4 regions of the Mesorhizobium sp. RCC_202 genome follow, and region 1 is predicted to be linked to each of the others. Evidence: predicted binding sites of a transcription regulator. Region 1 holds the regulator's gene; each other region holds the start of a gene.

Region 1 (7,748 bases):
ATGGCGGTGGAACTGCTGGCCGGTATTCCCTCGATCATCTACGGCATCTGGGGCCTGTTCGTGCTGGCGCCGTTCCTGCAGACGACGGTGCAGCCCTTTATCATCTGGCTGTTCCACGGCGTTCCCGGCCTCAACAGCCTGTTTGCCGGTCCGCCTTACGGCATCGGCCTGCTGACGTCCTCGCTTATCCTGGCCATCATGGTGCTGCCCTTCATCACCTCGATCACCAAGGACGTGTTCGACACGGTGCCGGCGGTTCTCAAGGAATCGGCCTATGGCATCGGCTGCACGACCTGGGAAGTGACGCGGCGCGTGGTTATTCCCTATACCCGCGTCGGCATCATGGGCGGCGTCATGCTCGGCCTCGGCCGCGCGCTCGGCGAAACCATGGCTGTCACCTTTGTCATCGGCAATGCGCACCGCATCAGCGCCTCGCTGTTTGCGCCGGCAACGACCATCTCGGCGACCATCGCCAACGAATTCACCGAAGCTGTCGGCGACCTCTACACCTCGTCGCTGGTGGCGCTCGGCCTTCTCCTCTTCCTCATCACCTTCGTCATCCTTGCCATCGCACGCTACATGCTGCTGCGTATCGATAGCCGCGCGGGAGCCTGATCCATGTCGACAGCCTCGTCCCTCCACCAGAGCCGCAAGCGCAGGAACGGCGTGATGATGGCGCTGTGCGTCATCGCCGCCGGCATCGGTCTCGCCTGGCTGGCGCTGATCCTCGGCGCGCTGCTCTACAAGGGCCTGTCCGGCGTATCGCTGGCGGTGTTCACCGAGATGACACCGCCGCCCGGCGATGCCGGCGGCCTGCTCAACGCCATCTACGGCAGCATCGTGATGACCATCATCGGCATTCTCGTCGGCACGCCGATCGGCGTTCTGGCCGGCACCTACATGGCCGAGTATGGGCGGTTCTCGAAGCTGACCACCGTGGTGCGTTTCATCAACGACATCCTTTTGTCGGCGCCTTCGATCATCGTCGGCCTGTTCGTCTATGAGCTGATGGTGCGGCCGATGGGCCATTTCTCGGCGATCGCCGGCGCCGTCGCGCTGTCGATCCTGGTGATCCCCGTCGTGGTGCGCACCACCGAGGACATGCTGAACCTTGTGCCCAACGCGCTGCGCGAGGCAGGCACCGCCATCGGCGCGCCGCGCTGGGTGGTCATCCGCTCGGTCGCCTATCGCGCGGCAATGTCGGGTATCGTCACCGGCATCCTGCTGGCGATCGCCCGCATCTCCGGCGAGACAGCACCCCTGCTCTTCACCGCGCTCAACAACCAGTTCTGGTCGAGCAATCTCAATGCCCCGATGGCCAGCCTGCCGGTGACCATCTTCCAGTTCGCGCTCAGCCCCTATGAGGAATGGCAGCAACTGGCCTGGACGGGCGCACTCATAATCACCCTGACGGTTCTCGCGCTGAGCATTGTTGCCCGCAGCCTGACCGGACGCAGAGAGGACAGATGAAACCGATGTTGTCCACCGATCTGAACGCAGTCGACACGACCGTCGAGAAGGCCAAGATCGAGGTCAAGGACCTCAACTTCTACTATGGCCAGTCGAAGGCGCTGAAGAACATCAACCTGTCGTTGCCCGAGCGCAGCGTCACCGCCTTCATCGGCCCGTCGGGCTGCGGCAAGTCGACGCTGCTGCGCGTCTTGAACCGCATCTACGAGCTCTATCCGAAGCAGAGCGCGGAAGGGCAGGTGCTGCTCGACGGCAAGAACATCCTCGATCGCTCGCAGGACTTGAACCTGCTTCGCACCAAGATCGGCATGGTGTTCCAGAAACCGACGCCGTTCCCCATGTCGATCTATGAGAACATCGCCTTCGGCGTCAGGCTGTATGAGAAGATCAGCAAGGCCGAGATGGACAACCGCGTCGAGCTGGCGCTGAAGCGCGCGGCGCTGTGGAACGAGGTCAAGGACAAGCTCAACGCGAGCGGCCTCAGCCTCTCCGGCGGCCAGCAGCAGCGCCTGTGCATCGCCCGCACGGTGGCGGTGAAGCCCGAGGTCATCCTGCTCGACGAGCCGGCCTCGGCGCTCGACCCGCTGTCGACCGCCAAGATCGAGGAACTGATCGACGAGTTGCAGGCCGAGTATACGATCGTCATCGTCACCCACAACATGCAGCAGGCGGCGCGCGTGTCGCGGCAGACGGCGTTCATGTATCTGGGCGAGCTGATCGAGTTCGACCGTACCGAGAAGATCTTCACCTCGCCGCGTGAGAAGCGCACGCAGGATTACATCACCGGCCGCTTCGGCTGAGTTCATACGAGGACATCATTATGGCCGAACATACCGTCGCTTCCTTCGACGAGGATCTGAGGCAGATAAGCCGGCTGATCATCGATATGGGCGATCTTGCCGGTTCCATGGTCGGTGCTTCGACCAGGGCCCTGCTTGAATCCGACAACGCGATGGCGCAGCGTGTCGTCTCCGACGATGCGATCATGGACGCGCGGCAGCGCGAACTGGACGACCGCGCCATAACGCTGATTGCCAAGCGCCAGCCGATGGCCGACGACCTGCGCAGCGTTGTCGGCGCTATCCGCATGGCCGGCGACCTCGAGCGCATCGGCGATCTCGCCAAGAACATCGCCAAGCGAGTCGGCTCCGTCGGCGTCAGCGCCGCGCCACGCGACCTCTCGCATTCGATCGACGGCATGGCGCAGATGGTGCTGATCCAGGTCCAGGCCGTTATCCAGGAATATACGGCTGGCGATGCCACTGCGCTCGCCAAGCTTCGCAACGACGACGAGCGCATCGACGTCAAATACACCTCCGTCTTCCGCGAGCTCCTGACCTATATGATGGAAGATCCGCGCAACATCACCGCTTGCACGCACCTCTTGTTCTGCGCCAAGAACCTGGAGCGTATCGGCGACCACGTGACCAACATCGCCGAAAACGCTTATTATGTCCTGACCGGCACGCAATTGCCCGCCAACCGTCCGAAGCAGGACGAGACGGCGATGCCAGCACCGGCGGCCTGACGAAAAGGTTACCCAATGATCGCGCCACGCATCATGGTGGTGGAGGATGAGGAGCCGCTAGGGGTGCTGCTCCGCTACAACCTCGAATCCGAAGGTTATCACGTCGAGGTGGTGAGCCGCGGCGACGAGGCCGAGATCCGCCTGCAAGAGAATGTGCCAGACCTGCTCGTCCTCGACTGGATGGTGCCGGCGGTTTCCGGCATCGAGCTTTGCCGCCGGCTCAGGATGCGGCCGGAGACCGAGCGGCTGCCGATCATCATGCTGACCGCGCGCGGCGAGGAAAGCGACCGCGTGCGGGGCCTCTCCACCGGCGCCGACGATTATCTGGTCAAGCCGTTCTCGACGCCGGAATTCATGGCCCGTGTGAAGGCGTTGCTGCGGCGCGCCAAGCCGGAAGTGCTGTCCAGCGTGCTCAAGGTCGGCGACATCGTGCTCGATCGTGAATCGCACCGCGTCTATCGCAAGAAGAGCGAGATCCGGCTCGGGCCGACCGAGTTCCGGCTGCTCGAATTCATGATGCGTCACCCCGGCCGCGTGTTCTCGCGCAGCCAGTTGCTCGACAATGTCTGGGGCGAGACGATCTACATCGACGAACGCACGGTCGACGTGCATGTCGGCCGCCTGCGCAAGGCGGTCAACAATGGCCGCATGCCGGACGTCATTAGAACCATACGCGGGGCGGGCTACGCGATCAGGGAAGACTAGGGGATATGCTGATATTCAGGTGAGGCCGGCCTGCGAATGGCAGCTTCCTGCGCTTCCGGTACTCACGTACCTAAAGTACGCTCCGTTCCGGTTCTCGGAACCTACCATTCTCGACTCGGCCTGACCTGAATCTCAGCATATCCCCGCGCCTGCACTCGCGCCCTATGCGACGTGCTTGCCTGCCCGCGCCTGCCCGCCCGGCGCGAAGATCTCCTGGTCGACGAAGGTCAGCGCGCGCATGGCGCAGCCTTCGCGGATCAGCGGCAATTCGTTGGGCTCGGTGTCGAAGGAAATCGACCTGGAATGCTGGCCGCCGGCGGTCTGGGCGATCGTCTCACGCAGGGCGGGCTCGATCAGGTCGAAAGCGGCGGCGCTGACGCCGACCATGGCGACAGGCGCCGGATCGATCAGCGCGAACAGGCTGCCGAGACCGAAGCCAAGCGCTTCGCCGGCGCGCCGGTAGGCTTCACGTTCCGGACCGTCCTCGAGCCGCGCCTTTGCCGCGAGCGCCCGCATTTCGGGGTCGCCGACATCGGTCGGCTCGGCGTCTTCGCTCGCTCCCATGGCGGCGCGCCAGATGGCATAGTTGCCGGCATAGGCTTCGACGCAACCGCGCCGGCCGCAGCGGCAGAGCGCGCCGCCGGGACGGTGGATCATGTGGCCGAACTCGCCGCCGGAGGAATGCGTGCCGGTGAACAATTCACCCTTCAGCACCAAGCCCATGCCGATGCCATGCGATAAAAGGATAGCGATGAAATTGTCGCGGTAGCGGGCCGGGTCACGCCACTGCAGGGCGATGGCCATCATGTTGCAGTCGTTCTCCATGGTCGCGGGAATGCCGAATTCCTTTTCCAGAATGTCGGCAAAGGCAATGTCGGTCAGCGGCGTGATCGGCGACCACAGCATGGCGCGGGCGTGGGAATCGGTGATGCCTTGAATGCCCATGGCGATGCGGGCGACGCTGCCGACATCAAGGTCGGGGTCTTCCAGCCTGCGCCGCACGATTGCCACGCATTCGCCGACCAGCTCGTCGCGCGGCATGGTCAGCGTGTCGACCCGCCGCTGTTCCTCGGCAACGACATGGCCGGAATAGTCGATGACGGCGACGGAGAGGAAATTCAGCGACAGCACCACCGTTACCACGGCCGCCGCCTCGGGGCTCAGCGCCAGGCCGATCTGTGGCCGGCCGCGTTTCAGCGATGTGGTTTCGCTGGCCTTGCTTTCGGTCAGGATGCCTTCGCCGATCAGGTCGGAGGAGATCGCCGAAATGGTGGAGTGGCTCAGCCCGGTGGTGGCGGCGATCTCGGTTCGTGACGGCTGGCCGGCCCTGCGCACAGCCGAGATCACCATGGCGCGGTTGCGCCGGCGCAGGTCGTCGTGGCGGATCCCGACCGACATCGTTCTCTCAATCCTCCCGGTCATCGCGGCCTTGTGATCATGCCATGGGCCGTCGTTGACGCGCTAGGGATAGTGGCAGAAGCGCGAAGTCGTGTCATTATTTATTGCGGGCCTCGAAAAAATTAGCATGCGCCATCAGATCCCATCAGAATCGCTGTTGACAGCACCTCATCGCTGCATCAGTATTTTTTTGAGGCTCGAAAAAAAGGGCCTTTGTGCCGGCCTTCGGGCTAGTCTGGTCGCGCCGCACGGCGCAGGGAGGATATTATGAAGAAATTCACAGCCGCCATTCTGGCGGGTGTCGCCATGTCGCTGACGCTGGCGTCGGTCGCCGAGGCGAAGGACAAGGTGATCGGCGTTTCGTGGTCCAACTTCCAGGAAGAGCGCTGGAAGACCGACGAAGCCGCGATGAAGGCAGCGATCGAAGCCGCCGGCGACAAGTACATTTCGGCCGACGCGCAGTCCAATCCGGGCAAGCAGCTGACCGACGTCGAAAGCCTGATCTCGCAGGGTGCCAACTCGCTGATCATCCTGGCGCAGGATGCCTCCGCCATCGGCCCGGCGGTGCAGAAGGCTCTGGACGAAGGCATTCCGGTCGTCGGCTACGACCGCCTGATCGAGAACAAGGACGTCTTCTACCTGACCTTCGACAACAAGGAAGTGGGCCGCATGCAGGCTCGCGAAGTGTTCAAGGCGAAGCCCGAAGGCAATTATGTCTTCATCAAGGGCTCGGGCTCCGACCCGAACGCCGACTTCCTGTTCTCGGGTTCGATGGAAGTGCTGAAGGCGGCTATCGACTCGGGCAAGATCAAGAATGTCGGCGAAGCCTATACGGACGGCTGGCTGCCGGCCAACGCGCAGAAGAACATGGAACAGTTCCTGACCGCCAACGACAACAAGGTCGACGCGGTCGTCGCGGCCAATGACGGCACTGCCGGCGGCGTCGTCGCGGCGCTGACGGCGCAGGGTCTCGCCGGCACCGTGCCGGTCTCGGGCCAGGATGGCGACCACGCCGCGCTGAACCGCATCGCGCTCGGCACGCAGACCGTGTCGGTGTGGAAGGACGCGCGCGAACTCGGCAAGAACGCCGCCGAGATCGCGTCGCAGCTGGCCGGCGGCAAGAAGATGACCGACATCGCCGGTGTGAAGGACTTCACGACGCCCGGCGGCAACACCGTCAAGTCGCTGTTCCTGACCCCGGTCGCCATCACCAAGGACAATCTCAACGTCGTCATCGACGCCGGCTGGATCAAGAAGGACGAAGTCTGCGCGGGCGTCGCCGCCGGCAGCGTCGCGGCCTGCAAGTAAGTTTGCCGACGTTCGATCAAATCCTGGCGCCGCGGCCTGAAAGCCGCGGCGTTTTCTCAAAGATTTGTGTTTCCGCTTCACGCGGATAGCTTCTAGGCTCGGTTCCGGCATCCGCGTCAGACGGGCAAGCCGGCGGGAGGAAATCATGACCGACACGACGTCCAACCCCCAGGCGGACACGGCGCGCGCGTCGGAACTCGGCATGCTTGCCCGGTTCCTCAAGGCGACCGAGATCGACACCCGCATGCTCGGCATGGTCGGTGCCCTTTTGATCATCTGGATCGGGCTGCATGTCATTTCCAGCCTGCGCCTCGGCGTCAATCCGCTCGATTTCGACAGCCGCACTTTTCTCACGCCACGCAATCTGTGGAACCTGTCGGTGCAGACATCCGCCGTCGCCATCATGGCGTCGGGCATGGTGCTGGTCATCGTCATGCGCAACATCGACCTGTCCGTCGGCTCCGCCGAAGGCGTGATCGGCATGATCATGGGCTTTGCGCAAGTGCATTTCCTGGTCCGGTTCGTCGGGCTCGGACTCGGCAATCCGTGGATATGGGTCCTGGCGCTGCTCATCGGCCTTGCGCTCGGGCTGCTGATCGGAGCCTTCCAGGGTTTCATCATCGCCTATCTCGAAGTGCCGGCTTTCATCGTCACGCTGGGCGGCCTGCTGATCTGGCGCGGCGCCGCGTGGTGGGTCACCAGCGGCCAGACCGTTGCGCCGCTCGATGCGACATTCCAGCTGATGGGCGGCGGGCCGGCCGGATCGATCGGCGCAACATGGAGCTGGGTCGTCGGCATCGTCGCTTGCCTCGCCGTGGTGTTCGCGCTGTCCAACGGCCGCGTGCAGCGCAAGCGTTTCCGCTTCCCGCTGCGTCCGATCTGGGCCGAGACGCTGCTCGGCGCGGTCACCTGCGCGGTTATCATGGGCGCGGTGTGGCTCGCCAATTCCTACCCCTGGCCGGTCGGCATCGTGAACCGCTATGCCGCCGCCAACAACATCACCGTGCCCGAGGGCGGCCTGTTCATCGCGCATGGCATCGCGATCCCGGTGCTGATGGCGATCGCCGTCGGACTGATCATGACCTTCGTCAGCAACCGAACCCGTTTCGGCCGCTATGTCTTTGCCATCGGCGGCAATCCGGAGGCCGCCAACCTTGCCGGCATCAACACGCGCTGGATCACCATGAAAGTGTTCATGATCATGGGCGTGCTGGCCACAATCGCGGCGGCGATCTCGTCGGCCCGGCAGAACTCGTCCACCAACGTGCTTGGAACGCTCGATGAGCTGCTGGTCATAGCCGCGGCCGTCATCGGCGGCACGTCGCTCGCCGGCGGCTCG
Region 2 (7,748 bases), on a different contig from region 1:
TCGCGCATCGGTATCGGCAACCCGACCCAGGCCGAGGGCTGGGAATTGCAGGCGATCGCGTCCTCGGTGATCGGCGGCACTTCGCTGTTCGGTGCGGTCGGCTCGGTGCACGGTCCCCTGCTCGGCGCCTTCATTCTCGCCACCATCAACAACGGCGCCAACCTGCTCAACGTCAACGCTTTCTGGCAGCGCGTCATCACCGGCCTGTTGATCATCGTCATCGTCTACTTCGACGGCCTGCGCCGCCGCGGCAAATGAATCCTCCCTGAAAACTCCCGCGCCGGCCTCGCACGCTCGAGGTCGGCGCTCTTTTTGCTTTGGATATGCGAAATGAAAGCCGTCATCTGCCGCTCGCCTGGCGAACTTGTCCTCGAAGATCGCGCCGCGCCCGGCACGCCGCCGCCCGGCTGGGCTCGCGTTGCCGTCAGCCATGTCGGCATCTGCGGCACCGACTATCATATCTTCGAAGGCAAGCACCCCTTTCTGGCCTATCCGCGCATCATGGGCCACGAGGTCTCGGGCGCGGTGGCCGAGAGGGGCGACGGCGTCGATCTCGCCATCGGCGAGCCGGTGATCATCAATCCCTATCTCGCCTGCGGCAAATGCATCGCCTGCCGGCACGGCAAGCCGAATTGCTGCATGAAGATCGAAGTGCTGGGCGTGCATCGCGACGGCGCCATGTGCGAGGAAATCCTGGTGCCGGCGCAGAACCTCTATCCGACGAACGGCCTGTCGCTGGCCGATGCCGCGGCGGTGGAATTCCTGGCGATCGGCGCGCATGCCGTGCGCAGATCGCAGGGCGCGCCCGGCGCGCGCACGCTGGTCATCGGCGCCGGACCGATCGGCCTCGGTGCGGCGATCTTCGCGCGCATTGCCGGGCTTGATGTCAGCCTGCTCGACATGAGCACCGAGCGGCTCGCTTTTGCCGACAAGGAGTTGGGCTTTGCCGCGCTCGACGGCTCGAAAACATCGGCGGCGGACCTGGTCCGGCAAGCAACCGATGGCGAAGGCTTCGATGTCGTCTTCGACGCCACCGGCAACACCGCGTCGGTGCAGTCGGCCTTCGCCCATGTCGCGCATGGCGGCACGCTGGTGCTGGTCAGCGTCGTCAAGGACGACATTGCGTTCTCCGACCCCGAATTCCACAAGCGCGAGATGACGCTGGTCGGCAGCCGCAACGCGCTGAAGGCCGATTTCGACCACGTCGCCGCCTCGATCCGCAACGGCGGCGTGCCGCTCGGCAAACTCGTCACCCACCGCACGACGCTTGCCGGCACCCCGCGCGATCTCGCCAGATGGGCACATGAGAAGTCCGGCCTCATCAAAGCGGTGATCGAGATCGGGTGATATGGTCCGGGGTTCTACTGGCCGCCTTCCGTGGTAAGCGGTATGGGCTTGGTAGGCGTGAGCAGAAACGCGTGCTTCTGCCCCGATGGATTGTCGCCCCACCCGACGATTTGACCAGCACCATTGATGTCGCGCGCCTCCTGGAGGGTCCAGCCGCGACCGCTCCCGTCCAGCATCTCGTTGAGATCGTAAATGTGCTTCCCGATCCACAAAGCGGCGTGCGTGGATGTATTCTTGAGCGCGGCGTTTCCGACCACGAGCCCCGCGTCGTTGATTCCGAGCGCCATGCTGAATTGGCCACCGAGCGTGCCGAGATCGGAGATTTTCATGTCGGCCCACACGGTGGCGTGGGTCCCCGCCTGGGAGGCGAGCACGCAATAGCCGACGACCATACCGAGATTGTTGATGGCCATGGCGTAGCTGTAATTGCCACTGAGCGCGCCGAGATCGGTGGGCTGCGTTCCCTTCCACAGCACCGCGTGGGTCTTGGAATTGCCTGATGTCTCCGAATAGCCGACCACCCAACCGCTATCGTTGAGACCCATCGCGGAACTGCTATCCCCGCCCAGCGTCCCGAGATCTTTCGCGATGCCGCCACTCCACAGCGCGGCATGTTCGAGGGACGTTTCAGAAAACGTCGAATTCCCAGCCACCTGACCTTTGGCATTGACCCCGATGGCGATGCTGTGGTCTCCGGCGACGGTGCCGAGGTCGGTCGGCGTCGTCCCCGTCCACAGCGTCGCATGGATGTCGGACGTAGCGGCGGCAGGGGAAAAGCCGGCCACCTGTCCCGCATCGTTGATGCCCTGGGGACAGCCGGACGCTCCGCCCTCGGCTCCGAGGTCGGCCACGACCTTCCCGGTCCACGTCGCCGTATGGACCTCCGCGTCGTTGGCGGTGGTGGAGTAGCCAGCGACCTGTCCGCCCTCGTTGATGGCACAGCCATAACTTTGGCTTCCGCCGAGCGTGCCGAGATCCGTTAGGCTGAAGGTCACGGGCGGGGGGCTCCCGCCCGTACAGCCGCCGAGAGCACCCATAAGCATGAGGGTGGGCAGATGCAGAGCGGGCCAACACTTGGACTTCAGCATCCTGCGGCACCCACCAGAGGTTTTGCTCATCGGACGTGGCAGTGGCGCAGGTATTATACTCTTGTCCCGCTTTCGCGGCTAGCTAATCGCCGGCTGACAGCCTGAGCTCCACCCGCTCGGCCGGAAAGCGTGATTCCGCGAACTGGATCGGCTGGCCGTCGAGCGTCACGTTGACGGCGACGGTCACCAGCACGATAGCGCCCGGCTGCAGATCGAGCGCGGCGAGATCGTCGGCGTCGGCATGACGCGCCGACAGCACCGTGGAGTGCCGCAGATAGTCATTGACGCCGAAGCGCTTGAGCGAGGCGGTGATCGACCCGGTTTCCGCCATGGCGACCTCGATGCCGGCGAAGCGCTTGGCGTCGAACCACGTGGTGGCGCGCGAGATCGGATGCCCATCGGCCTCGCCGCGCGTCTCCAGCCGGATCACTGCTGCGCCCCTGGCAATGCCCAGCGCCTCGGCGATGCGCCGGCTGGCCGGCTCGGTCGAGGAAGACAAAAGCGCGATGTGCCGTTCGGTCGTCTGCCCTTGCAGGCCCGTCGAGAAGCGCGTGCGCGCGCCGATCGGATAGGAAAGCCGCTTGCGTGACAAAACGAAGGTGCCGCGCCCTTGCTCGGCCCGGAGCACACCCTCCTGCACCAGCGCCGCAATGGCGCTGCGCACCGTGTGTCGGTTGACGCCATAGCGTTCGGCCAATGCGACCTCGGGCGGCAGCGCGGTATTCTCGGCGAAATCGCCATTCGCTATTCCCTGCAGTATCCTGTCGGCGATCTGCCGCCACAGCGATACGCCATTGCGCCGCTCTATACTGCTGGCCAGTCCGATCATTCAGCGCCCCCCAGGCGATTTTTCGAGCCTGTCATCCACCCGTCATGGACACCCGCTACGAGGTAAGTATAATTTGTATAGTTGTCTATATCAATAGACAAATTTGAGTCATGCAAGGAGCTGCATCATGCGAGGACAGGAAGCACGCGAGCAGGCGGAGCGGAAAGCCGTGATGGCAACGCTCGCGCATGCCGCGGCCGATGAGATCGCGCGTCTGTGGGACGGCTCCGGCCTGCCCTCGGACGCCGAATTGCTGCGCGGTCCTGAAACCGGGCTGGTGACGGTGCGCGGGCGGATTGGCGGCGGCGGCGCGCCCTTCAATGTCGGCGAGGCGACAGTCACCCGCGCCACGGTGCGCCTGCCTTCGGGCCAGATTGGTCACAGCTATTCGCTCGGTCGCGACAAGAAAAAAGCCCGGCTTGCGGCCATCGCCGATGCGCTCTGGCAGGACCCGGCGCAGCGCGAGGCGGTCGAGTCAAAGCTCGTTGCGCCGTTGCGCGCGGCGCTCGATGCGGCACGTGAAAAACGCCGCGTCGAGACGGCGGCGACGAAAGTCGATTTCTTCACCATGGTGCGCGGAGAGGACTGATGGATATCGCCACGCAATCGATCGACGGCGGCTTCGCCGAGCCAGTCTTCAACGCCCAGACCGTGTTCCGCGCCATCATGGACGCCATGGCACGCCCCGGCACGGTCCAGACCCTGCCCTCGCTTGCGCATCCGCCCGCGCCGCTGTCGGCGATCGCCGGCGCGGTGGCGCTGGCGCTGTGCGACAACGACACGCCGGTCTGGCTCGATCCGCCGCTGCAGGCAGCCGCCTCCGTCAAGGCATGGCTCGGCTTTCATTCGGGCGCGCCTTTGGCCAACACGCCGGCCGACGCCCATTTCGCTTTGGTTGCCAACCCGGCCGAGATGGCGGCGCTCGACGGCTTTGCCCAAGGCACGCAGGAATATCCTGACCGCTCGACGACGCTGATCCTTCTGGTCGACGATCTCGCTTCGGGCCCGGCGCTCCTGCTCGAAGGCCCTGGCATCGAGAAGACCTCCATGATCGCGCCACCCGGCATGCCGCGCCATTTCGTCGAGCAGTGGAAGCAGAACAACCAGCGCTTTCCGCGCGGCGTCGACATCATCCTGACGGGACGGGACGGCAGTCTCACCTGCCTGCCGCGCACCACCCGCATCAAGACGATGGAGGCCTGACATGTATGTCGCGGTAAAGGGCGGCGAGGCCGCCATCGCCAATGCGCACCGCCTGCTTGCCGAGCGCCGCCGCGGCGACCGATCGGTGCCGGCGCTGCGTCTCGATCAGATCGTCGAACAGCTGGCGCTCGGCGTCGACCGGGTGATGAGTGAAGGCTCGCTCTACGACCGTGAGCTTGCCGCCTTGGCGGTCGTCCAGGCGCGCGGCGATATGATCGAGGCGATCTTCCTGGTGCGCGCCTACCGCACCACGCTACCACGCTTCGGCTACACCAACCCGGTCGACACCGGCGCCATGCAGGTCGAGCGCCGCGTCTCGGCGACGTACAAGGACCTGCCCGGCGGCCAGGTGCTTGGGCCCACCTTCGACTACACGCATCGTCTCCTCGATCCCGAGCTTGCCGCCGGCGCCGAGGTCGAGACGCCGGTTGAGCGCCCGGTCGAAGCCGAAGCCATGCCGCGCGTCTCCGCGATCCTCGCCCATGAAGGGCTGATCGAGGCCGATGGCGACATGCCGCGCGACCACCTGCCCGGCGACATCACACGCGAGCCGCTGCAATTCCCGATGGCGCGCGACATCCGCCTGCAGGCGCTGTCGCGTGGCGATGAAGGTTTCCTGCTGGCGCTCGGCTATTCGACGCAGCGTGGCTATGCCCGCAACCATCCTTTCGTCGGCGAGATCCGCATCGGCGAGGTCGAGCTCGAGCTCGACGTGCCGGAACTGCCCTTCGCCGTGCCGCTGGGCTCGATCCGCGTCACCGAATGCCAGATGGTCAACCAGTTCAAGGGCTCGGCAAAGGCGCCGCCGCAATTCACCCGCGGCTACGGCCTGGTCTTCGGCCAGAGCGAGCGCAAGGCGATGGCCATGGCGCTCTGCGACCGGGCGCTGCGCGCCGGCGAGCTCGGCGAGGATGTCGTCGCCGCCGCGCAGGACGAGGAATTCGTCATCTCGCATTCCGACAACGTGCAGGCGACCGGCTTCGTCGAGCACCTGAAGCTGCCGCATTACGTCGACTTCCAGGCCGAGCTCGGCCTGGTTCGCCGCATGCGGGCTGAATACGAGGCGCGCGAAAACGAGGACAAGGCTGCCGAGGAGAAGCGGGAGGCTGCGGAATGACCCTAACGTCCGCCGCCACCGAACCACAGGCCGATAAAGCCACGCGCGCCGGCAACGGTCTCGCCGCGTGGAGGCGCCTTTGGCGCGGGCAGAACCATCTTCCACAGCACAAAAGCCACGATGCCGGCAAACACCAGCAGCAGCACGCCAAGATGCAACCAACCGGTAGAATCCATGTGGGCCTGCCCCCGCGTCTTGAGCACCAATACCTTAGCACAGAGCGGACGTGATCGCCATGACCGACATCGCCACCTACAACTTCGCCTATCTCGATGAGCAGACCAAGCGGATGATCCGCAGGGCGATCCTCAAAGGCATCGCCATTCCCGGCTACCAGGTGCCGTTCGCCTCGCGCGAGATGCCGATGCCTTACGGCTGGGGCACCGGCGGCGTGCAGGTCACGGCCTCGATCATCGGGCCCGATGATGTGCTCAAGGTCATCGACCAGGGCGCCGACGACACCACCAACGCCGTCTCGATCCGCGCCTTCTTCAAGAAGGTCGCCAATGTCGCCGTCACCACCGAGACGGCCAAGGCCTCGATCATCCAGACCCGCCACCGCATTCCGGAACAGCCGCTGACCGCCGGCCAGGTGCTGGTGTTCCAGGTGCCGATCCCCGAGCCGCTGCGCTTTCTCGAGCCGCGCGAGACCGAAACGCGCAAAATGCATGCGCTCGAGGAATATGGCCTGATGCATGTCAAGCTCTATGAGGACATCGCCCGGCACGGCCGCATCGCCACCACCTACGCCTATCCGGTCAAGGTCGAGGGCCGCTATGTGATGGATCCTTCGCCGACGCCCAAATTCGACAATCCGAAAATGCATCGTTCGCCGGCTTTGCAATTGTTCGGCGCCGGCCGCGAGAAGCGCATCTATGCCGTACCGCCTTTCACCGACGTGGTGAGCCTGGACTTCGAGGACCACCCTTTCGAAGTGCAGACCTTCGACCAGCCCTGCGCGCTGTGCGGCGCCGAAAACGTCTATCTCGACGAGGTCATCCTCGACGACCATGGCGGCCACATGTTCGTCTGCTCCGACACACACCATTGCGAGAAGCGTCGCGAGGACGGCCATCACGGTCACCTCGCGCGTGAAACCCATCTTGTCCTGGGAAAAACGGAGCCGGCCGAATGACCGACGAACCGCTGCTGCGCGTTTCCGCACTCTCCAAATTCTACGGCTCGCGCGTCGGCTGCGAGAACGTCACTTTCGACCTGTGGCCGGGCGAAGTGCTGGCGGTGGTCGGCGAGTCCGGCTCCGGCAAGACAACGTTGCTCAACTGCCTGTCGACCCGGCTGCTGCCGTCGTCCGGCACCGCCAGCTACCGCATGCGCGACGGCCAGTTCCGCGAGCTTTACCGGATGAGCGAGGCCGAGCGCCGCTTCCTGATGCGCACCGACTGGGGCTTTGTCCACCAGAACCCGGCCGACGGCCTGCGCATGACGGTGTCGGCCGGCGCCAATGTCGGCGAGCGGCTGATGGCGGTGGGCGACCGCCACTACGGCAAGATCCGCGCCACCGCCGTCGACTGGCTGTCGCGCGTCGAGATCGATGAGGACCGCATCGACGACGAGCCGCGCGCCTTTTCCGGCGGCATGCGCCAGCGCCTGCAGATCGCCCGGAATCTGGTCACCGGGCCGCGCCTGGTGTTCATGGATGAGCCGACCGGCGGCCTTGATGTCTCGGTGCAGGCCCGCCTGCTCGATCTGTTGCGGGGACTGGTCACCGATCTCGGACTGGCCGCGATCGTCGTCACCCACGACCTCGCCGTGGCAAGGCTTTTGTCGCAGCGCATGATGGTGATGAAGGACGGCCGCGTCGTCGAAAGCGGCCTCACCGACCGCGTGCTCGACGATCCGCGCGCGCCCTATACGCAATTGCTCGTTTCTTCGATTTTGCAGGTGTGACCGCATGATCCCGAAAAGTGGAGGCCGGTTTTCAGGCCAGATCATGCGGAAAAACAAAGGACTCTAATATGCCTACGCCGCTTGTTGTCTCCGATGTCGCCAAAAGCTTCACCATGCATCTGCGCGATGGCATCAAACTGCCCGTCGTCGCCGGCGTTTCCTTCTCCATCAAGGCCGGCGAATGTGCCGTGCTCGGCGGTCCTTCGGGCGCCGGCAAAAGCTCGATCCTGAAAATGCTCTACGGCAATTATGCCGT
Region 3 (7,748 bases), on a different contig from region 1:
CTGGCGCAGCAGCTGCATGTCACCAACCATGCCGAAGCCGGCGGGCTGTTCTTCGAATTGTCGATCGTTGCTGCGATCACCATTGTCGTCACGACGTGGCTGTCCAGCCGTTCCACCTTGCTCGCCGCGCTGGCGCTGATGATCCCGGCCGTGGCGCTGGTCGTGGCAGCGCAGGTCTATGCCTCGATGGTGTTGATGATCGTCGCGACGGCGGTCTGCGGTGCAGCGGCGGCCCTCGGCTATCGCGGCGGCCTGCAAGTGGTGAACCAGATTGCGCCGGCGGATCGCCGCGCCGAAGTGGTGTCGGCCTTCTTCATCTGCTGCTTCTGCGGCAACGCGCTGCCGGTCATCGGCATCGGCGTCCTGTCCAACTGGACGAACCCGACCATGGCAAGCCTGGCCTTCGCCGGCATGATCACGCTCTTTTCGCTCGTCGCGCTGGCCTTTGGCGCCAAATTCGCTCGCTAGAGCGTTTCACCGTTTCATGGGAAACGGCGAACCGCTCTATCTCTTTGTTTTTACGCAATTCCGGACGGAAAACCGATCACACTTTTCCTGGAATTGCTCTAATTCGAAGTCTCGGTTGCGATATGCGCGCGCTGGCGCGGCACGCCGAGGCCGGTGTCGGGCGGCTCGCCGGCCGCTGGCCTGTCCTCGATCCTGTGCATGGTCCGCCAACGGCCAAAGCGGTAATAGGCGATGGCCAGCACCAGCGAGGCGATCGAACCCGCCGGGAAACTCCACCACAGCGCCTCCTGGCCAAGCACGCCGCGCATCGAATAGGCAAAACCGGTGCGGATGAACAGAACCGAGACGATCAGGATGATCAGCGGCGGCATGACGGCGCCGGTGGCGCGCACCGTGGCGAAAAGCACGATGGTGATGCCGAACAGGATGAACGACCACGATGCCACCTTGTTGATGTGGGCGGCAATGTCGATCGCGGTGCTGTCGCCGCTCAGGAACAGGCTGAGCACCGAGCGGTCGAAGACGAACAGCAGCGCCACCAGCGCGCCGGTCAGCACCAGGTTGAAGCCGACGCCGGAGGCCGCGACCTTGCCGATGCGGTCCCATCGGCCGGCGCCGACATTTTGCGCCGCCATGGAAGAGACCGCGGCGCCGATGGCAAGCGCCGGCATCTGGATATAGGTCCAGAGCTGCGCGGCGATGCCATAGGCGGCGGCAACCTGCGAGCCATAGGAATTGACGATGCCCATCACGGTCAGCGCGGCGGCCGAGATGACAATCATCTGCAGTCCCATCGGGATGCCTTTGAAGACGATGATCCTGAGCAGCGCCGGATCGGGCCGGAATAAAGCGAGATCGGCGCCGGCCAACCGCAGCGGGTTCTTGCGCGCATAGAGCACGATCAGGATGGCGGTGACGCTCACCGTCTGGCCGATGAGCGTCGAGGTCGCCGAGCCGGCGATGCCGAGCTCGGGGAAGGGGCCGATGCCGCGGATCAGCAATGGGTTCAAGACGACGTCGAGAACCACCGCCAGCGCCATGAAGACAAAAGGCGTGCGTGAATCGCCGGCGCCGCGCAGCACGGTCATGACGAAGGACAGAAGGTTCATCATCGGCACGGCAACGAAGATGATGCGCAAATAGCTGCGCGCCAGCGGCAAGGCGTCGGCCGGCGTGCCGAGGCCGGTGAGGATGGCATCGACCCAAATCCAGCCGCAGACGGCGAACACGACCGAGATGAGGAAGAAGAAGGTGGCGCTGGTGCCGACGATGCGCTTGGCTTCGGGCAGGTCGCGGGCGCCGACCGACTGCGCGACCAGGATCGTCGCCGCCATGCCGATGCCGAACACGGTGCCGAGGATCAGGAACAGCACCAGATTGGCGTTGGAGGTCGCCGTCAGCGCCGCCTCGCCAAGGAAGCGACCGACCCAGACCGCGTTGATCGAGCCGTTGAGCGACTGCAGCACGTTGGAACCGAGCACGGGCAGCGCGAACAAAAGCAGCGTGCGCGGGATCGGGCCGCTGGTCAGGTCGCCGACGCGTTGGCGGCTGGGCTTGTTGTCATCCATGTCGGCACCGAAAATCATTCAGGCCCGCGATGCTATCGCAGGCCTGATGCACATGCACGCCTTTGTGGCCGAGCCAGATGGGCAGGTATCTGGCGCTGCGCCGCCTTACTGGGTGTTGCTGGCGAGGCCAGGCAGGGTCACCTGGAAGACAAGGAAGGTGGTGTCGACGTCGGCGCCGTCGTCGGCCTTGTAGGGGGCGCCGACCTGGAAACCGTCCTGGGTCAGGAAGTCATTGTCATTGGCGACGAACAGAAAATAGTCGTCGGGCAGCTTCGGATCCAGCACCGAAGCCAGCGACATCGCCTCCCATTTCTCCGAGAGATTGTTCTTGTCGTTCGGCGCGCCGTTGTGCATGCCGAAGCGGCCGAGCTCGGCATTGTCGTTGATGTCGATAAAAGGCGTCAGCTTGGCCGTCGTCACCGACGGATCGAGCACGCCCTTCGGCGCGACCGGCTTGTCGGCGGCGTCGAACGGGCCGTTGGCGATATCGGTGGCTTCGGAGAGATCGACAATGTTGATCTTGCGATAGATCGACTCGGCGCCCTTCAGGCCCTGGCCGTTGCCTGAGTCGCGTGCCAGCATCAGGAAGCGGGTGTCGGAGAGCGCCACGATCTCGCTCTGCGCGGCCACCTTGGTCTTGCCCTTGGCGTCCTTGAACACCGGCAGCGGCACGACATATTCATGCGCAAGCTTGAGGTGGGCGAGGTCGGAAGCGTCATAGACCAGCGCGCGGGTGTTCTGGCGCGTCGAGCCGGAATCGCCGCCATCCTGGCGGGTTGCCGACTGCAGCACGGCGATCAGGAACTTGCCGTCCGGCGTCATCGCCATGCCTTCGAGGCCCTGGTTGTTCTGGCGGCCGGTCTCGGGATCCTTCGGATCGGGCTCGGCGGCGCCGGGGCCGGGATTGTCGGACGCGAAGTTCGGCTTGCCGTGGCGCATGGGCACCAGGGCAGCCGGCGGCTGGGTGGCCGACATCAGATGGCCGTCGGCCGAGAAGCGGTAGATGTTTGGGCCATATTCGTCGGAGATGAACATGGTGCCGTCTGGCAGGCGCACGATCGCCTCATTGTCCAGCGCCAGCTTGCCATTGTCGGCCTGCGGCAGGATCGGCATGTCGCCGGCGGCCGGGCGCACGCCGTTCAGTGGATCGAGCCCGGTGGTGTCGGCGCCCTTGTCGTCGGTCAACAGCATGGTGTCGGCAAGTGCTGCCTTGACGCCCGACCGTTCCTGGCCTGCTGTCGGTGCAGCACCCGGCACCACCGGCGCAAGCTCGATCGAAATGGTGTTTAGGCGCGGGCGGTAATCGGTGGTACCGGCGACGTTGTAGCCGCGATCCGGCAGCAGCCAGAGCGAGCCCTTATAGGCATTGCCGTCACGCGCCCAGCCCTTGGTGTCGATCGCCATGCCCGAGCCGGAACCGAAGGTTTCGCCGAACTTGTCCTTCTGGCTGGCCGGGATGCGACCGATGCCGACCAGACCCTTGTTGACATAGGCAACGCCGTCGGCAAGCGCGGGCGTCACGGCGGTGAACAGCGCAAGCGCGGCGCCAAGCGAAACAGTTCGGGTCAGATGTTTCATGGATATCCCCTTGTGGCAAAACAGCTCGGAGCAGACGTCGCATCGGGGCGCCGCCCGCACCCTTCCGCCAAGCGGTCTAGGACGCGAACGTGATGGTTGCGTGACAGGGTGGGTTGGCGGGTATCCCGGAACCATTTCTCTCTCCGATCCGTTGGAGGCAAGCTCCGGCCGCCTGCGATCGGTGTGCGGCGCCGCGGGATTTGAGGAGAGGGAAAAATGGGTTTCGATCAGTATCACGAACCGGCGAACGAACTGTCGCAGAAGGTGCGGACCTTTGCCCGCATGATCACCTCGCTGATCGAGGAGGCGGAAGCGATCGGCTGGTACGAACAGCGCATCTCGGTGGAGAAGGACCCTCAGGCAAAGGCGATCATGAAGAACGCGCAAGCCGAGGAGTTCAAGCATTTCGGCATGGATCTGGAATTCCTGCTGCGCCAGAAGCAGGACTGGCGGGCGGAACTGAAGGAAATCCTGTTCACCACGGGCGATATCGTCAAGGCTGGCGAGCGGGGCGAGAAGAAGGTGGATTGATCGGCTTTCGCCGATTGCCATCAATCGCTCTCTCGCGCGATCAGTTCCAGCGGCCAGACCTCGCGGATGATGCGCGGCCCGTCCGGGCCAGCAAAGGCGGGGAGGGAGGCGAGCAGCATTCCGGCCAGCCGCTGGCCCATCGGTTCAAGCGCCGGACGGAAGGCGGTCAGCGTCGGCGAGAAGTAGCGGCAAAGCGGCGTGTCGACGATGACGATAACCGCCATGTCATGGCCCGGCTTGATTCCCATCTCGGCCAGCGCCTTGCAGCCGCCAAGCGCCATCGCGTCATTGTTGAAGATGATGGCCGTCGGCGGGTCCTTTGAGCGCATGACTTGCGGCGTCACCTGGTAGCCGCCGGTCTCGTTGATGAAGCCGTCGGCGACCAGGTCAGAGTCGACCTCGATGCCGTGCCGCTTCAGCGCCTTGCGGTAGCCGTCGAGGAACAGGTAGCCGAAGTTGAGATCAAGCGAAGGGCGGATGGCGGCAATGCGGCGGTGGCCGCGTGCGACCAGGCGGTCGACGGCTTCATCACCCGCTCTCTCGAAATCGATATCGAGCGAAGGATAGGTGTCGCCGCCGGACTGACTTCGGCCAAGCGTGGCAAAGGGAAAGCCGGCCTTGCTGAGATAGTCGATCCGATCGTCTTCCCGTCGCGTATTGGCCAACACGACCGCGTCGACCCAGCGCGTCTCAACCACGCGGCGCAACCGCTCCTGTTGATATTGGCCGGGCTCACCCATCACGACCATCAGATCGAGGCCATGCTCGGCAAGCTTCGCCTGTAGCCCGATCAGGAAAGGGATGAAGAACGGCTCGCCATATTGCTGGTCGCCCGGATGTGGCTGCAGCATGAAGGCGATCGAATGGGTGGCGCCTTGCCTGAGGCTGCGGCCGGACCGGTTGGGCGAATAGTTGAGCTTTTTGGCCGCATCGAGAACGCGCTGGCGAGTGTCGGCATTGACGTCGGCACGGCCGTTCAGCGCCCGCGACACGGTGCCGATCGAAATGTTCAGGTGACGCGCAAGGTCGTGGATGCTGGACGCCAAAGATCATTCTCCCCCTGCCTTGGCTACCACCGGCCGCCGCTCAGGCCAAGGCTTCGGAACGATTTTCGAGAGACCGCCAGTTGACATTCTACGCTATCGGGTGTGTTCTCGTAAACGTTTACGGAAAAACGTTTACGGTGATGCCGTGGATGCCGTGACATTCGGCCTGGAGGGGCCGGACGGGAGGAACGCCGGATGATGAATGTCGTCCTCGTCGGCTGCGGCGCGATGAGCAGGCAGTGGCTCGATGCCGCAAGGCAGATTGACGGGCTCGCCATTGTCGGGCTTGTCGACCTCGACGCCGAACGGGCCAAGGCGAGGGCGCGCGAATACGACCTCACCGGCGCCATCGTCGGTACCAGCCTTGACGCCGTTCTCGACCAGACAAAGCCCGATGCCGTCTTCGATGTCGTGGTCCCCGCCGCGCGCCGCGAGGTCGCGTTTTCCGCCTTTGCCCATAATTGCCATCTGCTAACCGAAAAACCGCTGGCCGACAGCCCGGAGAACGCGCAGGCGATCATCGAGGCAGCGCGCCGTGCGGGGCGCGTGCACGCCGTGGTCCAGAACCGACGGTATGTCGCCAACGTCCGGCGCATAAAGCGCTTCCTCGACTCCGGCGCCATCGGCGCGCCGACCAGCATTCATGCCGACTTCTTCGTCGCGCCGCATTTCGGCGGCTTTCGCGAGGAGATGGCGCATGTGCTGCTGCTCGACATGGCCATTCATACGTTTGACGCCGCCCGCTACATGGCCGGCGGCGAGCCGGCCAGCGTCTACTGCCAGGAATGGGAGCCGGCCAATTCCTGGTACCGGCAGGGATCGTCGGCAAGTGCCGTCTTCGATCTCGGCGGCGGCAAGGTGTTTACCTATGCCGGCTCCTGGTGCGCCGACGGTTTTCGCACCAGCTGGGAAGGCAGCTGGCGCATCGTCGCCGAGCGCGGCAGCGTGTTGTGGGACGGCCATGACGGGCTGAAGGCGGAAGTGGTTGCGTCCGGTCGCGACGGCATCATCGCCAAGACCCAGCCGATCGAAGTGCCGCCACTCGATCCCGCCGATCGCGTCGACGGCCATCTCGGCATCATCCAGGATTTCATGCACGCCGTGGAGACCGGCGCCGAGCCGGAGACGCACGGCGCCGACAACATCAAAAGCCTGGCCATGGTTTTCGGCGCCATCGAAAGCGCCGAGACCGGACGCCGCGTGACGATTTCGCAGGAAGCACAGTGATGCCAAATCCACTTCTCGACATCCGCATCGGCACCATGGTGCGGGCCAACCTCGATGAGCCGGCGGCCTACATCAAGCAGATCGTGCCGCTCGGTTTCGAGAGCATCCAGCCCTTCTTCTGGCAGACGCTGGGCGGCAAGGATTTGCCACGCCTTGCCGGCGAGATCCGCGACGCGATCGGCGATGCGGATGTCATCGTGTCTTCCCTGGGCGTGTTCGGCAATCCGCTGGAGGATGGCGAGGTCGATCGCGGCGTGCTTGCCGCCTGGGAAACCGTCATCGACAATGCGCATCTGTTCGGCGCTTCGATGGTCAGCGGTTTCACCGGGCGTCTGCGCGGCAAGAAGCTAACGGACAGCCTGCCGCGTTTCCGCGAGGTGTGGGGTCCGCTGGCCAAGCGCGCCGCCGACAAGGGCGTGCGCATTGCCTTCGAGAATTGCGCCATGGACGGCAACTGGGCCGCCGGCGACTGGAACATCGCCCACAATCCGGACGCGTGGGAGCTGATGTTCAACGAATTGCCTGACGACAATCTCGGGCTGGAATGGGAGCCGTGCCATCAGCTCGTCTATCTGATCGATCCACTGCCGCAGATCCGCAAATGGGCGCCGCGCATCTTCCATGTCCACGGCAAGGACGCCACGGTGCGCTGGGACGTGATCCGCGAGCATGGCGTGTTCGGCAGGTTGCCCTTCGTGCAGATGCGCACGCCCGGCTTCGGCGACAGCGACTGGGCGCGGGTGATCAGCGAATTGCGGCTGGCCGGTTACAAGGGCGCCATCGACATCGAGGGCTGGCACGACCCGGTCTATCGCGACGACCTCGAGATCACCGGGCAGGTCCGTGGCCTGGAGTATCTGAAGCAATGCCGGGGAGGGAACAGCTACTTGCCCAATCCGGCTTGAGTACCGGCCGGCTGGAGGAGCCGGAAATCATTGTCGAAAACCCTCGATCGAGGGACAAAAGGGAGGAACGTGCATGAGCATCACGACCAGAAGGACTGTTCTGCGCTCGACCGTCGTGGCCGCAGCCACGGCGCTGTGCGCCTCGATTTCCACCTTGCCGGCGCAGGCGCTCGACGCCCAATGGTGCAAGGACGTGCACATCCGCTTTTTCGTCGGCGGCGCCGAGGGCGACGCTTTCGGTACCATCGTCTACAATGGCGCCAAGCAAGCGGCCGCCGATCTCGGGCCGAAAGTCGACTACATCTTCTCGGGCTGGGACGTCGAAAAGATGGTGCAGCAATTGCGAGAAGCCGTCGCCGTCAAGCCGAACGGCATTGCCATGATGGGCCATCCCGGCGACGCCGCGATCATGCCGCTGGCCGAAC
Region 4 (7,748 bases), on a different contig from region 1:
CGTCCATGTGAAGGACGTGCGCATGGGCGTGATCGACGGTCTCGACCGCACGAAGCAGTCCTTCCTCGACGCCGTGGCGCTCGGCGCCTTCACCGTGCCGGGCGACGGCTCGCTCGATTTCGGCGCCATCGTGCAGCGCTTCGCCGATCATGGTTATGAGGGCTGGTTCGTCGTCGAAGCCGAGCAGGATCCGAAGAAGAACCCGCCGCTGAAGATGGCTCAGGTCGGCCACAAGGAGCTGATGCGGGTGATGACGGCCGCCGGCTATACGGTCGAGACGCAAGGTTTCCCCAACACGTGAGCGCTGGATTGACTGTCATGGCTGGCTTATCTGAGAACCGGTCAGGCAATTTCCGGATGGCGCGATGAAAGATTACGAGCACCCCTTCTTCAAGCCGCTGTGGCGGCGCGTCGCGATCCTCGCCGTCTGTCTGATCTGGTCGGTGATCGAGTTCGCCACCGGCACGCCGTTCTGGGGCGTCATCGCCCTCGGCTTCGCCGGCTACGCGGTGTGGCAGTTTTTCTATCTCTACAAGCCGGCCGAGGAGAAAAAGGCCGACGATCAACCGAAGGAGTGACCGCGATGTCGAAACTGCTCGTCAAGGCCGACAAGGGCCATGGTCACGTCGCACATGTCACGCCGCAGAGCGCCGGCTGGACCTATGTCGGTTTCGACCTGCATCGGCTGAAATCCGGCGAGACAGCATCCGGCCAGGCCGGCGACCGCGAGGTCTGCCTGGTCTTCGTCACCGGCAAGGGCAAGGCATCGGCCGGCGGCAAGGATCTCGGCCTGCTCGGCGAGCGCATGTCGCCGTTCGAAGGCAAGCCCTGGTCGGTTTATATTCCGCAAGGCTCCGACTGGTCGGTGACGGCCGACACCGAGTTGGAGCTCGCCGTCTGTTCCGCGCCAGGTCTTGGCGGTGGCCTGCCGGTCCGTGTCATCGGTCCGGACGATCTTGGCCAGGAGGTGCGCGGCAAGGGCACCAACACGCGCTACGTCACCAACATCCTGCCCGAGGGCAAGCCGGCCGACTCGCTGCTGGTCGTCGAAGTCATCACGCCCGGCGGCCACACCTCCAGTTACCCGCCGCATAAGCACGACCAGGACAATCTCCCCGCGGAATCCTATCTCGAGGAGACCTATTACCACCGCCTCAACCCGCCGCAGGGCTTTGCCTTCCAGCGTGTCTATACCGACGCCGACGGCAATGGGGAGCGCGAACTCGATGAAGCGATGGCGATCGAGGATGGCGACGTCGTGCTGGTGCCCAAGGGCTATCACCCCTGCGCGGCCTGTCACGGCTACGATCTCTATTATTTGAACGTCATGGCCGGCCCGAAGCGGACGTGGAAGTTCCACAACGCCGCCGAGCACGAATGGCTGATGAAGGCTTGAGCGGGCTTACCGCGCAACCATTGGTCCAGTGCGGAAAAATCGTCGGCTAAACACCTTGAGGGTGGACTTGCCTTCGAAAACCCATGAAAGCTTCGTCAATCCGTCATGGAAATCACCTATGGCAGCGGGTCTGATGCACGTCGCCAAAGCGCCTCGGCGTTTTTGCGGCTTGCCAAAAACCAGGACTTGAAGCGCGTCGCATAGTCGTTAGGGCGCAGCGCGCTTGACGAGGAACGCTCATGCGCTACGCCATTTACTACACTCCCAGGCAGGATGAGCCGCTGGCGCGCATCGCCGCCAACTGGCTGGGCCGCGATCCGTTCGGCGCGGCGACACGTCCGGTCGAGGCCGTTGGCGAATTGTCGGCGGCCGAAGTTGCCTTCCACACGGCGTCGGCCAGGCGATACGGGTTCCATGCCACACTGAAGGCGCCGTTCCGCCTGGCGCCGAACGAGACGGAGGCTTCGCTGCGCGCCGCGCTCGACGCTTTTGCCGAGGCGACGCCGCCCGTCGTCATTCCGCGCCTCGTCGTCGGCCAGATCGACGGCTTCTTCGCCCTGGTGCCTGAAGCTCCGTTTGCGCCGTTGAATGATTTTGCCGGCGAGGTGGTGCGCGGTTTCGACCCTTTCCGCGCGCCTTTGACGGAGGTCGAGATCGAGCGCCGTAGCCCGGATGCGCTGAAGCCGGACGAGTTCCGCAACCTCTGTCAGTGGGGCTACCCCTATGTCTTCGACACGTTCCGCTTCCACATGACGCTTTCGGGACGCGTCGGGCCACAGGAAAGCCCACGTCTGCGCGCAGCGATAGACAGCCTGTTCGCCGACGTGCTGCGGCAGCCGGTGCCGGTGGATGCCCTGACCTTGTTCGTCGAAAGCGAGCCGGGTGCTCCGTTCATGGTGCTTTCCCACCATGCGTTGGGCCACCACCCGGCCCGCAAGACCGCCTGAGATGACCGCCCATTTTGCTGCCGATTCCGCTGCTTGAGACAGGACCGCCCGAGATGACCGCCGAAACCATTCTCACCAATGCCCGCATCGTGCTGCCCGATGAAATCGTCGAGGGCTCGCTTTTGCTGCGCGATGGCCTGATTGCCGCTGTCGAGCCGGGCAGCACCCGCACTGGCGAGGATATGGGCGGCGATTACGTCATCCCCGGTCTCGTCGAACTCCACACCGATCATCTTGAGGGCCACTATGCGCCACGCCCCAAGGTGCGCTGGAACCCGATCGCCGCCGTGCTTGCCCATGACGCGCAGGTTGCCACTGCCGGCATCACCACCGTGCTCGACGCCTTGCGCGTCGGCATGGACGAGGACGCCGACCTGACCTCCGCCGATATCCGCAAGCTCGCCGACGCCATCGAGGACAGCGTGCGCGAGGACCGGCTTCGGGCCGATCACTTCATCCATCTGCGCTGCGAGGTCTCGGCGCCGGATTGCCTGAAGGCCTTCGCCAATTTCGAGACCGACGACAGGGTCAAGCTCGCCTCGTTGATGGATCACGCGCCTGGACAGCGCCAGTTCGTCAACCTCGAGACCTATGCCTATTACTACCAGCGCAAGCTGAAGCTCTCCGATCGCGATTTCCAGAAATTCTGCGAGAAGCGGATGGCGGAATCGGCCCGCAATTCCGGCCCGAACCGCGTCTTCATCTCGGCCGCCTGTCACGAACGCGGCATCGTGTTGGCGAGCCACGACGACGCCACCATCGGTCATGTCGACGAGGCGATCGAGCAGGGCGTGCGCGTCGCCGAGTTCCCGACGACGGAGGAAGCGGCCAAGGCCTCCAAGGCGGCGGGTCTCGGCGTGCTGATGGGGGCGCCCAACGTCATGCGCGGCGCCTCGCATTCCGGCAATGTCTCGGCGCGCACACTGGCCGCCGACGGCCTGCTCGACATCCTGTCCTCCGACTACATCCCCTTCAGTCTGATCCAGTCGGCCTTCTTCCTTGGCGACGTCGTCGAAGGCATCTCGCTGCCGCAGGCGGTCGCCATGGTCTCGAAAAACCCCGCCGAGGCGGTTGGCCTTACCGATCGCGGCATCATCGAGCCCGGCCGCCGCGCCGACCTGGTGCGGGTGCGCGTCGACGACCATGTGCCGGTCGTGCGCACGGTGTGGCGCGAAGGGCGTCGGGTCGCATGATGGTGTCGGCCCTGATCGAACGCGAGTTGGCTGAGAGCTTCCCGATCCGCAACGGCGTCTTCGTCGCCGTCGTCGGCCCGAGCGGCGCCGGCAAGGACACGGTGATCGGCTACGCCAAAGCGCGCTTTGCCGGTGAGACACGGCTGGAATTCGTGCGCCGTGTCATCACCAGGCCGAGCGATGCGGCGAGCGAGGACCACGACACGCTGGCTGACGCCGCCTTCGCCGAAGCTGAGATCGATGGCGCCTTCGCGCTCTGCTGGGATGCGCACGGCCTGCGCTACGGCCTGCCGGCCGATGTCGACTGGGCTGTCGCCAACGGCCATGTTGCCGTGGCCAATGTCTCGCGCGCGGTCATCCCGGCGCTGCGCGAGCGCTACGCCAACCTGGCCGTGGTCGAGATCACCGCAACGCCGGAAATCCTCGCCGAACGGCTGGCGGCGCGCGGCCGCGAATCGCGCGGCGAAGTGCTCGCCCGCCTGGCGCGCAGCACCAGTGTCCAATTGTCGGGACCGGATGTCACTTCGATCGACAACAGCGGCGACAAGCAAATCGCCGGCGAGCGCTTCACCGAGATCCTGCGCAAGGCGATGGCGTTCTCCGATCTCTCGGACATGATTTAGCGCCTTGTCCTTCTCCCACAAGGGAGAAGGGGAAGTTGCGCTTACTTGTTGAAGTTGGTGATGAACTGCTTGAATTGCTGCGTCGACGGTCTGGCGAACATTTCCTTCGGCTCGCCCAGGCAATCCACTTCGCCCTTGTGCAGGAACATCACTTGGCTCGACACGTCGCGGGCAAACCCCATTTCGTGCGTCACGACCAGCATGGTGCGGCCTTCTTCGGCGAGCGAGCGCATGACACGCAGCACCTCGCCGACCAGTTCCGGATCGAGCGCCGATGTCGGCTCGTCGAACAGCATGACCTTGGGGTTCATCGCCAGCGCCCGGGCTATCGCGGCGCGCTGTTGCTGGCCGCCCGACATATGCGGCGGGTAGTAGTTGCGCCGCTCCCAGATCCCGACCCGCTTCAGCAATGCCTCGGCCTGCTCCAGGCACTCCGCCCGCGGACGTTTCAGCACATGCGTCGGCGCCGCGACAAGGTTCTCGAGCACCGTCATGTGCGACCAGAGATTGAAGCTCTGGAAAACCATGGCAAGATTGGCGCGGATGCGTTCCACCTGACGGATATCGGCCGGCAGCTGATTGCCGTCCCGTCCCGGCTTCATCTTGATGAGTTCGCCGTCGACACGCACTTCGCCGGAATCCGGGGTCTCCAAAAGGTTGATGCAGCGCAGCAGCGTGCTTTTGCCCGAGCCCGACGAGCCAAGGATGGAAATGACGTCGCCCTTGTGCGCCTCGAGCGAAATGCCCTTCAGCACCTCGTGATCGCCAAAGCACTTGCGCATGTCCTTGACGCTGATGGCGGGTGCTTCGTTGGCGGACGATGCCGTACTCGCGGCAGCGGCAAGACTAGCCGACATCACAACACCTCCGGTACGGGTTTGATTTGCTGGGACTGCTCGGGCGCGGGGCGCAGATGCGGGGAAAGCAGGTATTCGACCCAGGCAAACAGCCGGGCAATCGACAGGTTGAGCAACAGATAGACCACACCGGCGCAGGTCAGCACCTCGATCGGCCGGAATGTGTCGTGCTGGATTTTCTGCGCCGTTCCCATCATCTCCATGATCGTCACCACGGAAGCGAGCGCGGTCGCCTTCGTCATCAGGATGATCTCGGTGGAATAGGCCGGCAAGGCCAGCCGCAACGCGATGGGCAAGGTTACAAGGCGGAACCGTGTAATTGGAGACATGCCGAACGCCTTGGCGGCCTCGATCTGTCCGACTGGCACCGCCCGCAGCGCGCCGCGAAAAATCTCGCTTTCATAGGCGGCGGTGTTCAAGGCCATGGCGACGATGGTGCAATACATCGGGTCGCGCAGGATCGGCCACAGGATTGGGCTGTGGCGGACAAAATCGAACTGCGAGAGTCCGAAATAAATCAGATAGAGCTGCACCAGCAGCGGCGATCCACGGAAGACGAAGACATAGGCCCGGGTAAAATACTCGCCCGATTTGTAGCCCGATGCCCGCAACCAGGTCAGGCCGGTGGCGATGACCAGGCCGAAGGCGATGCCGAAGAACCAGATCTCGAGCGTCAGCGGCAGTGCTTTCAGCACGCTCCACATCGTCGAAAGGTAGAAGTTGTAATCCACCGCGACCTCTTATTTCGGACGCAGAAAGCTGCGTGAGGTGTAACGCTCGGCCTTGTCGAAGATCGGCGTAGAGATCGACGTCATCACCAGGTAGAGGATGCCGGCGACCGTGTAGAAAAGCAGCGAATGGTGCGTTGAGCGCGCGGCCTTGTTCGCCGTCAGCATCAGCTCGGCGACGCCGGTGACCGAGATCAAAGCCGAATCCTTGATGGTCAGCTGCCAGACATTGCCCAATCCCGGCACCGCGAGACGCAAGACCTGCGGCATGATCACGAGGCGAAAACGCAGCCAGGCAGACATGCCATAGGCGCGCGCCGCCTCCAGTTCGCCGCGCTGGATGGCCAGGAACGACCCGCGGAAGACCTCGGCCTGATAGGCGCCCGAAATGATGCCGACCGCGAGCACGCCGCCGAGGAAGCTCGGCATGTTCAAAATGTCGGTCGAACCGATCGATCCGGTGGACCGCGCCACGCCGGTCAGGATCTGCGTGCCGCCATAGTAGAAGAGATAGATGACCAGAAGCTCCGGCTCACCGCGAAACACGGTCGTGTAGCTCTCGCCGATGAATCTAAGGCCGCCACGCTGCGAAAGCTTGGCAGCAGCCACGAGCGAGCCCAGCGCCGCGCCGATCATCATCGAGACGGCGGTGACGGCCAAGGTCCAGCCGATACCCCAGAGCAGCTGCAAACCCCAACCGGCCGCCAACAGCTCATAGGCCGTCGACAGCTGATCCTTCAGACCGTTGAGAAAGTCCACCTACGCCTCCCCGGGCGTCGAGATAATGCATCGGCAGGTCGCCTTGCTTCGGTGCATGTCGTTTTCCCGAAACCGCCGGGCACTTTCGGGCGACATGCACTCAATGCAAAAAGGGAGCAGCCTTGGCTGCTCCCTTTGCGACATTACTTGGTAATGTCGATCTTGAACCACTGCATCGAGTATTTCGACACCGAGCCGTCATCGAGGGCGGCCTTGAGCGCCTTGTTGTAGATATCCTGCAGGTCCTTGTCGGTCTTGCGGAAGGCAGCACCGATGCCCGGTCCGAGGATCGGGCCGCCCTTGAATTGCGGCCCGACGAACTCCAGGTCCTTGGCGTCGGGCTTGGCCAGCGTGCCGAGGAAGTAGGTGGTGTCGGCGAAGGCCACGTCGAGGCGGCCGGCCATCAGGTCGAGGTCATGCTCGTCGGTGGTCTTGTATTCATGGACGTTGGCGACATCCTTGAGATATTTGTCGGCAAACGTCGCCTCGGTGGTCGAAACCTGCAGGCCGACATTCTTGCCGGTGAGTTCCTTGCGCAGCGTATCGAGCGCCGCCTTGGATTCGGCGTCGTCCTTCGAGAGGTCGATCATCTTGCCGCTGTTGGACAGCTGCGCCAGCGGTCCGTTCTTGTCGGCAAGGAAAGCCACCGGCGAGGAGGCGTAGGGGATCGAGAAATCGATGGTCTTCATGCGCTCTTCGGTGATCGACATGCCGTCCATGACGATGTCGAACTTGCCTGCGGTGAGGCCCGGAATAACGCCGTCCCAATCCTGTGCCTGGATCTTGCATTCGAGCTTCGCGCGGGCGCAGACGTCGTTGAGGATATCCACCTCGAAGCCGACGATCTTGCCGCTCGCGTCGGTCTGGTTCCACGGGGCGTAGGAGCCCTCCATGGCAACCGTGACCGTCTTCCAGTCCTTGGCCAGAGCCGGGGTTGAACAGGTCAGCGCCAGCGCGGCAAGCGCAATCCAACGTGATGATGTCACGGTACTTTCTCCCATATTTTGTTCTTTGGAACCCTCAGATACCAATTGCTTAGCCCAGCCCCTATTTCTCGACAAGGGCTGTTTCTGGTCTACACGCTTCGTTGAAGCCCGCTGATTGAGGCGGACTTTCTTCAGGTCGTCCTGAAATTGGTGGGCGCGACGTTACTCCGCAGGTGCTCCAGCCACATTCTGGCGCGTCGCCTCTATCATCCGGCGCCGGGCGCGGAAGACGCCCCATTGCTGGTCGACGAGCACGCCG

What was found. Region 1 encodes PhoB, which activates phosphate uptake and scavenging genes when phosphate is short. Its sites were predicted from a motif close to TGTCATNNANCTGTCAT; they were not measured.
Region 2: the regulator PhoB is predicted to act here: its motif matches at 3,294-3,310, upstream of phnF (phosphonate metabolism transcriptional regulator PhnF).
Region 3: the regulator PhoB is predicted to act here: its motif matches at 3,704-3,720, upstream of AB6802_RS12005 (esterase-like activity of phytase family protein).
Region 4: the regulator PhoB is predicted to act here: its motif matches at 1,487-1,503, upstream of AB6802_RS03245 (DUF1045 domain-containing protein).

Annotation. Positions count from the first base shown of each region.
Region 1 covers NZ_JBFUPO010000022.1:27,545-35,292, forward strand. Annotated here, with positions in the region: gene pstC (phosphate ABC transporter permease subunit PstC) at 1-615, shown strand, start outside; gene pstA (phosphate ABC transporter permease PstA) at 619-1,470, shown strand; gene pstB (phosphate ABC transporter ATP-binding protein PstB) at 1,467-2,270, shown strand; gene phoU (phosphate signaling complex protein PhoU) at 2,291-2,998, shown strand; gene phoB (phosphate regulon transcriptional regulator PhoB) at 3,014-3,703, shown strand; gene AB6802_RS29895 (ROK family protein) at 3,866-5,101, opposite strand; gene xylF (D-xylose ABC transporter substrate-binding protein) at 5,369-6,409, shown strand; gene AB6802_RS29905 (sugar ABC transporter permease) at 6,555-7,748, shown strand, end outside.
Region 2 covers NZ_JBFUPO010000010.1:49,864-57,611, reverse strand. Annotated here, with positions in the region: gene AB6802_RS22300 (ABC transporter permease) at 1-258, shown strand, start outside; gene AB6802_RS22295 (zinc-binding alcohol dehydrogenase family protein) at 331-1,347, shown strand; gene AB6802_RS22290 (hypothetical protein) at 1,362-2,342, opposite strand; gene phnF (phosphonate metabolism transcriptional regulator PhnF) at 2,518-3,264, opposite strand; gene phnG (phosphonate C-P lyase system protein PhnG) at 3,392-3,853, shown strand; gene phnH (phosphonate C-P lyase system protein PhnH) at 3,853-4,467, shown strand; gene AB6802_RS22270 (carbon-phosphorus lyase complex subunit PhnI) at 4,469-5,584, shown strand; gene AB6802_RS22265 (hypothetical protein) at 5,587-5,760, opposite strand; gene AB6802_RS22260 (alpha-D-ribose 1-methylphosphonate 5-phosphate C-P-lyase PhnJ) at 5,820-6,719, shown strand; gene phnK (phosphonate C-P lyase system protein PhnK) at 6,716-7,492, shown strand; gene phnL (phosphonate C-P lyase system protein PhnL) at 7,561-7,748, shown strand, end outside.
Region 3 covers NZ_JBFUPO010000004.1:391,189-398,936, forward strand. Annotated here, with positions in the region: gene AB6802_RS11995 (MFS transporter) at 1-468, shown strand, start outside; gene AB6802_RS12000 (MATE family efflux transporter) at 567-2,036, opposite strand; gene AB6802_RS12005 (esterase-like activity of phytase family protein) at 2,142-3,614, opposite strand; gene AB6802_RS12010 (hypothetical protein) at 3,831-4,145, shown strand; gene AB6802_RS12015 (LacI family DNA-binding transcriptional regulator) at 4,166-5,191, opposite strand; gene AB6802_RS12020 (Gfo/Idh/MocA family protein) at 5,387-6,418, shown strand; gene AB6802_RS12025 (sugar phosphate isomerase/epimerase family protein) at 6,418-7,323, shown strand; gene AB6802_RS12030 (substrate-binding domain-containing protein) at 7,397-7,748, shown strand, end outside.
Region 4 covers NZ_JBFUPO010000001.1:703,230-710,977, reverse strand. Annotated here, with positions in the region: gene iolE (myo-inosose-2 dehydratase) at 1-301, shown strand, start outside; gene AB6802_RS03255 (DUF3329 domain-containing protein) at 366-578, shown strand; gene iolB (5-deoxy-glucuronate isomerase) at 584-1,396, shown strand; gene AB6802_RS03245 (DUF1045 domain-containing protein) at 1,636-2,343, shown strand; gene AB6802_RS03240 (alpha-D-ribose 1-methylphosphonate 5-triphosphate diphosphatase) at 2,397-3,536, shown strand; gene phnN (phosphonate metabolism protein/1,5-bisphosphokinase (PRPP-forming) PhnN) at 3,533-4,159, shown strand; gene AB6802_RS03230 (ABC transporter ATP-binding protein) at 4,201-5,016, opposite strand; gene AB6802_RS03225 (ABC transporter permease) at 5,016-5,747, opposite strand; gene AB6802_RS03220 (ABC transporter permease) at 5,757-6,503, opposite strand; gene AB6802_RS03215 (transporter substrate-binding domain-containing protein) at 6,647-7,489, opposite strand; gene AB6802_RS03210 (ABC transporter permease) at 7,652-7,748, opposite strand, start outside.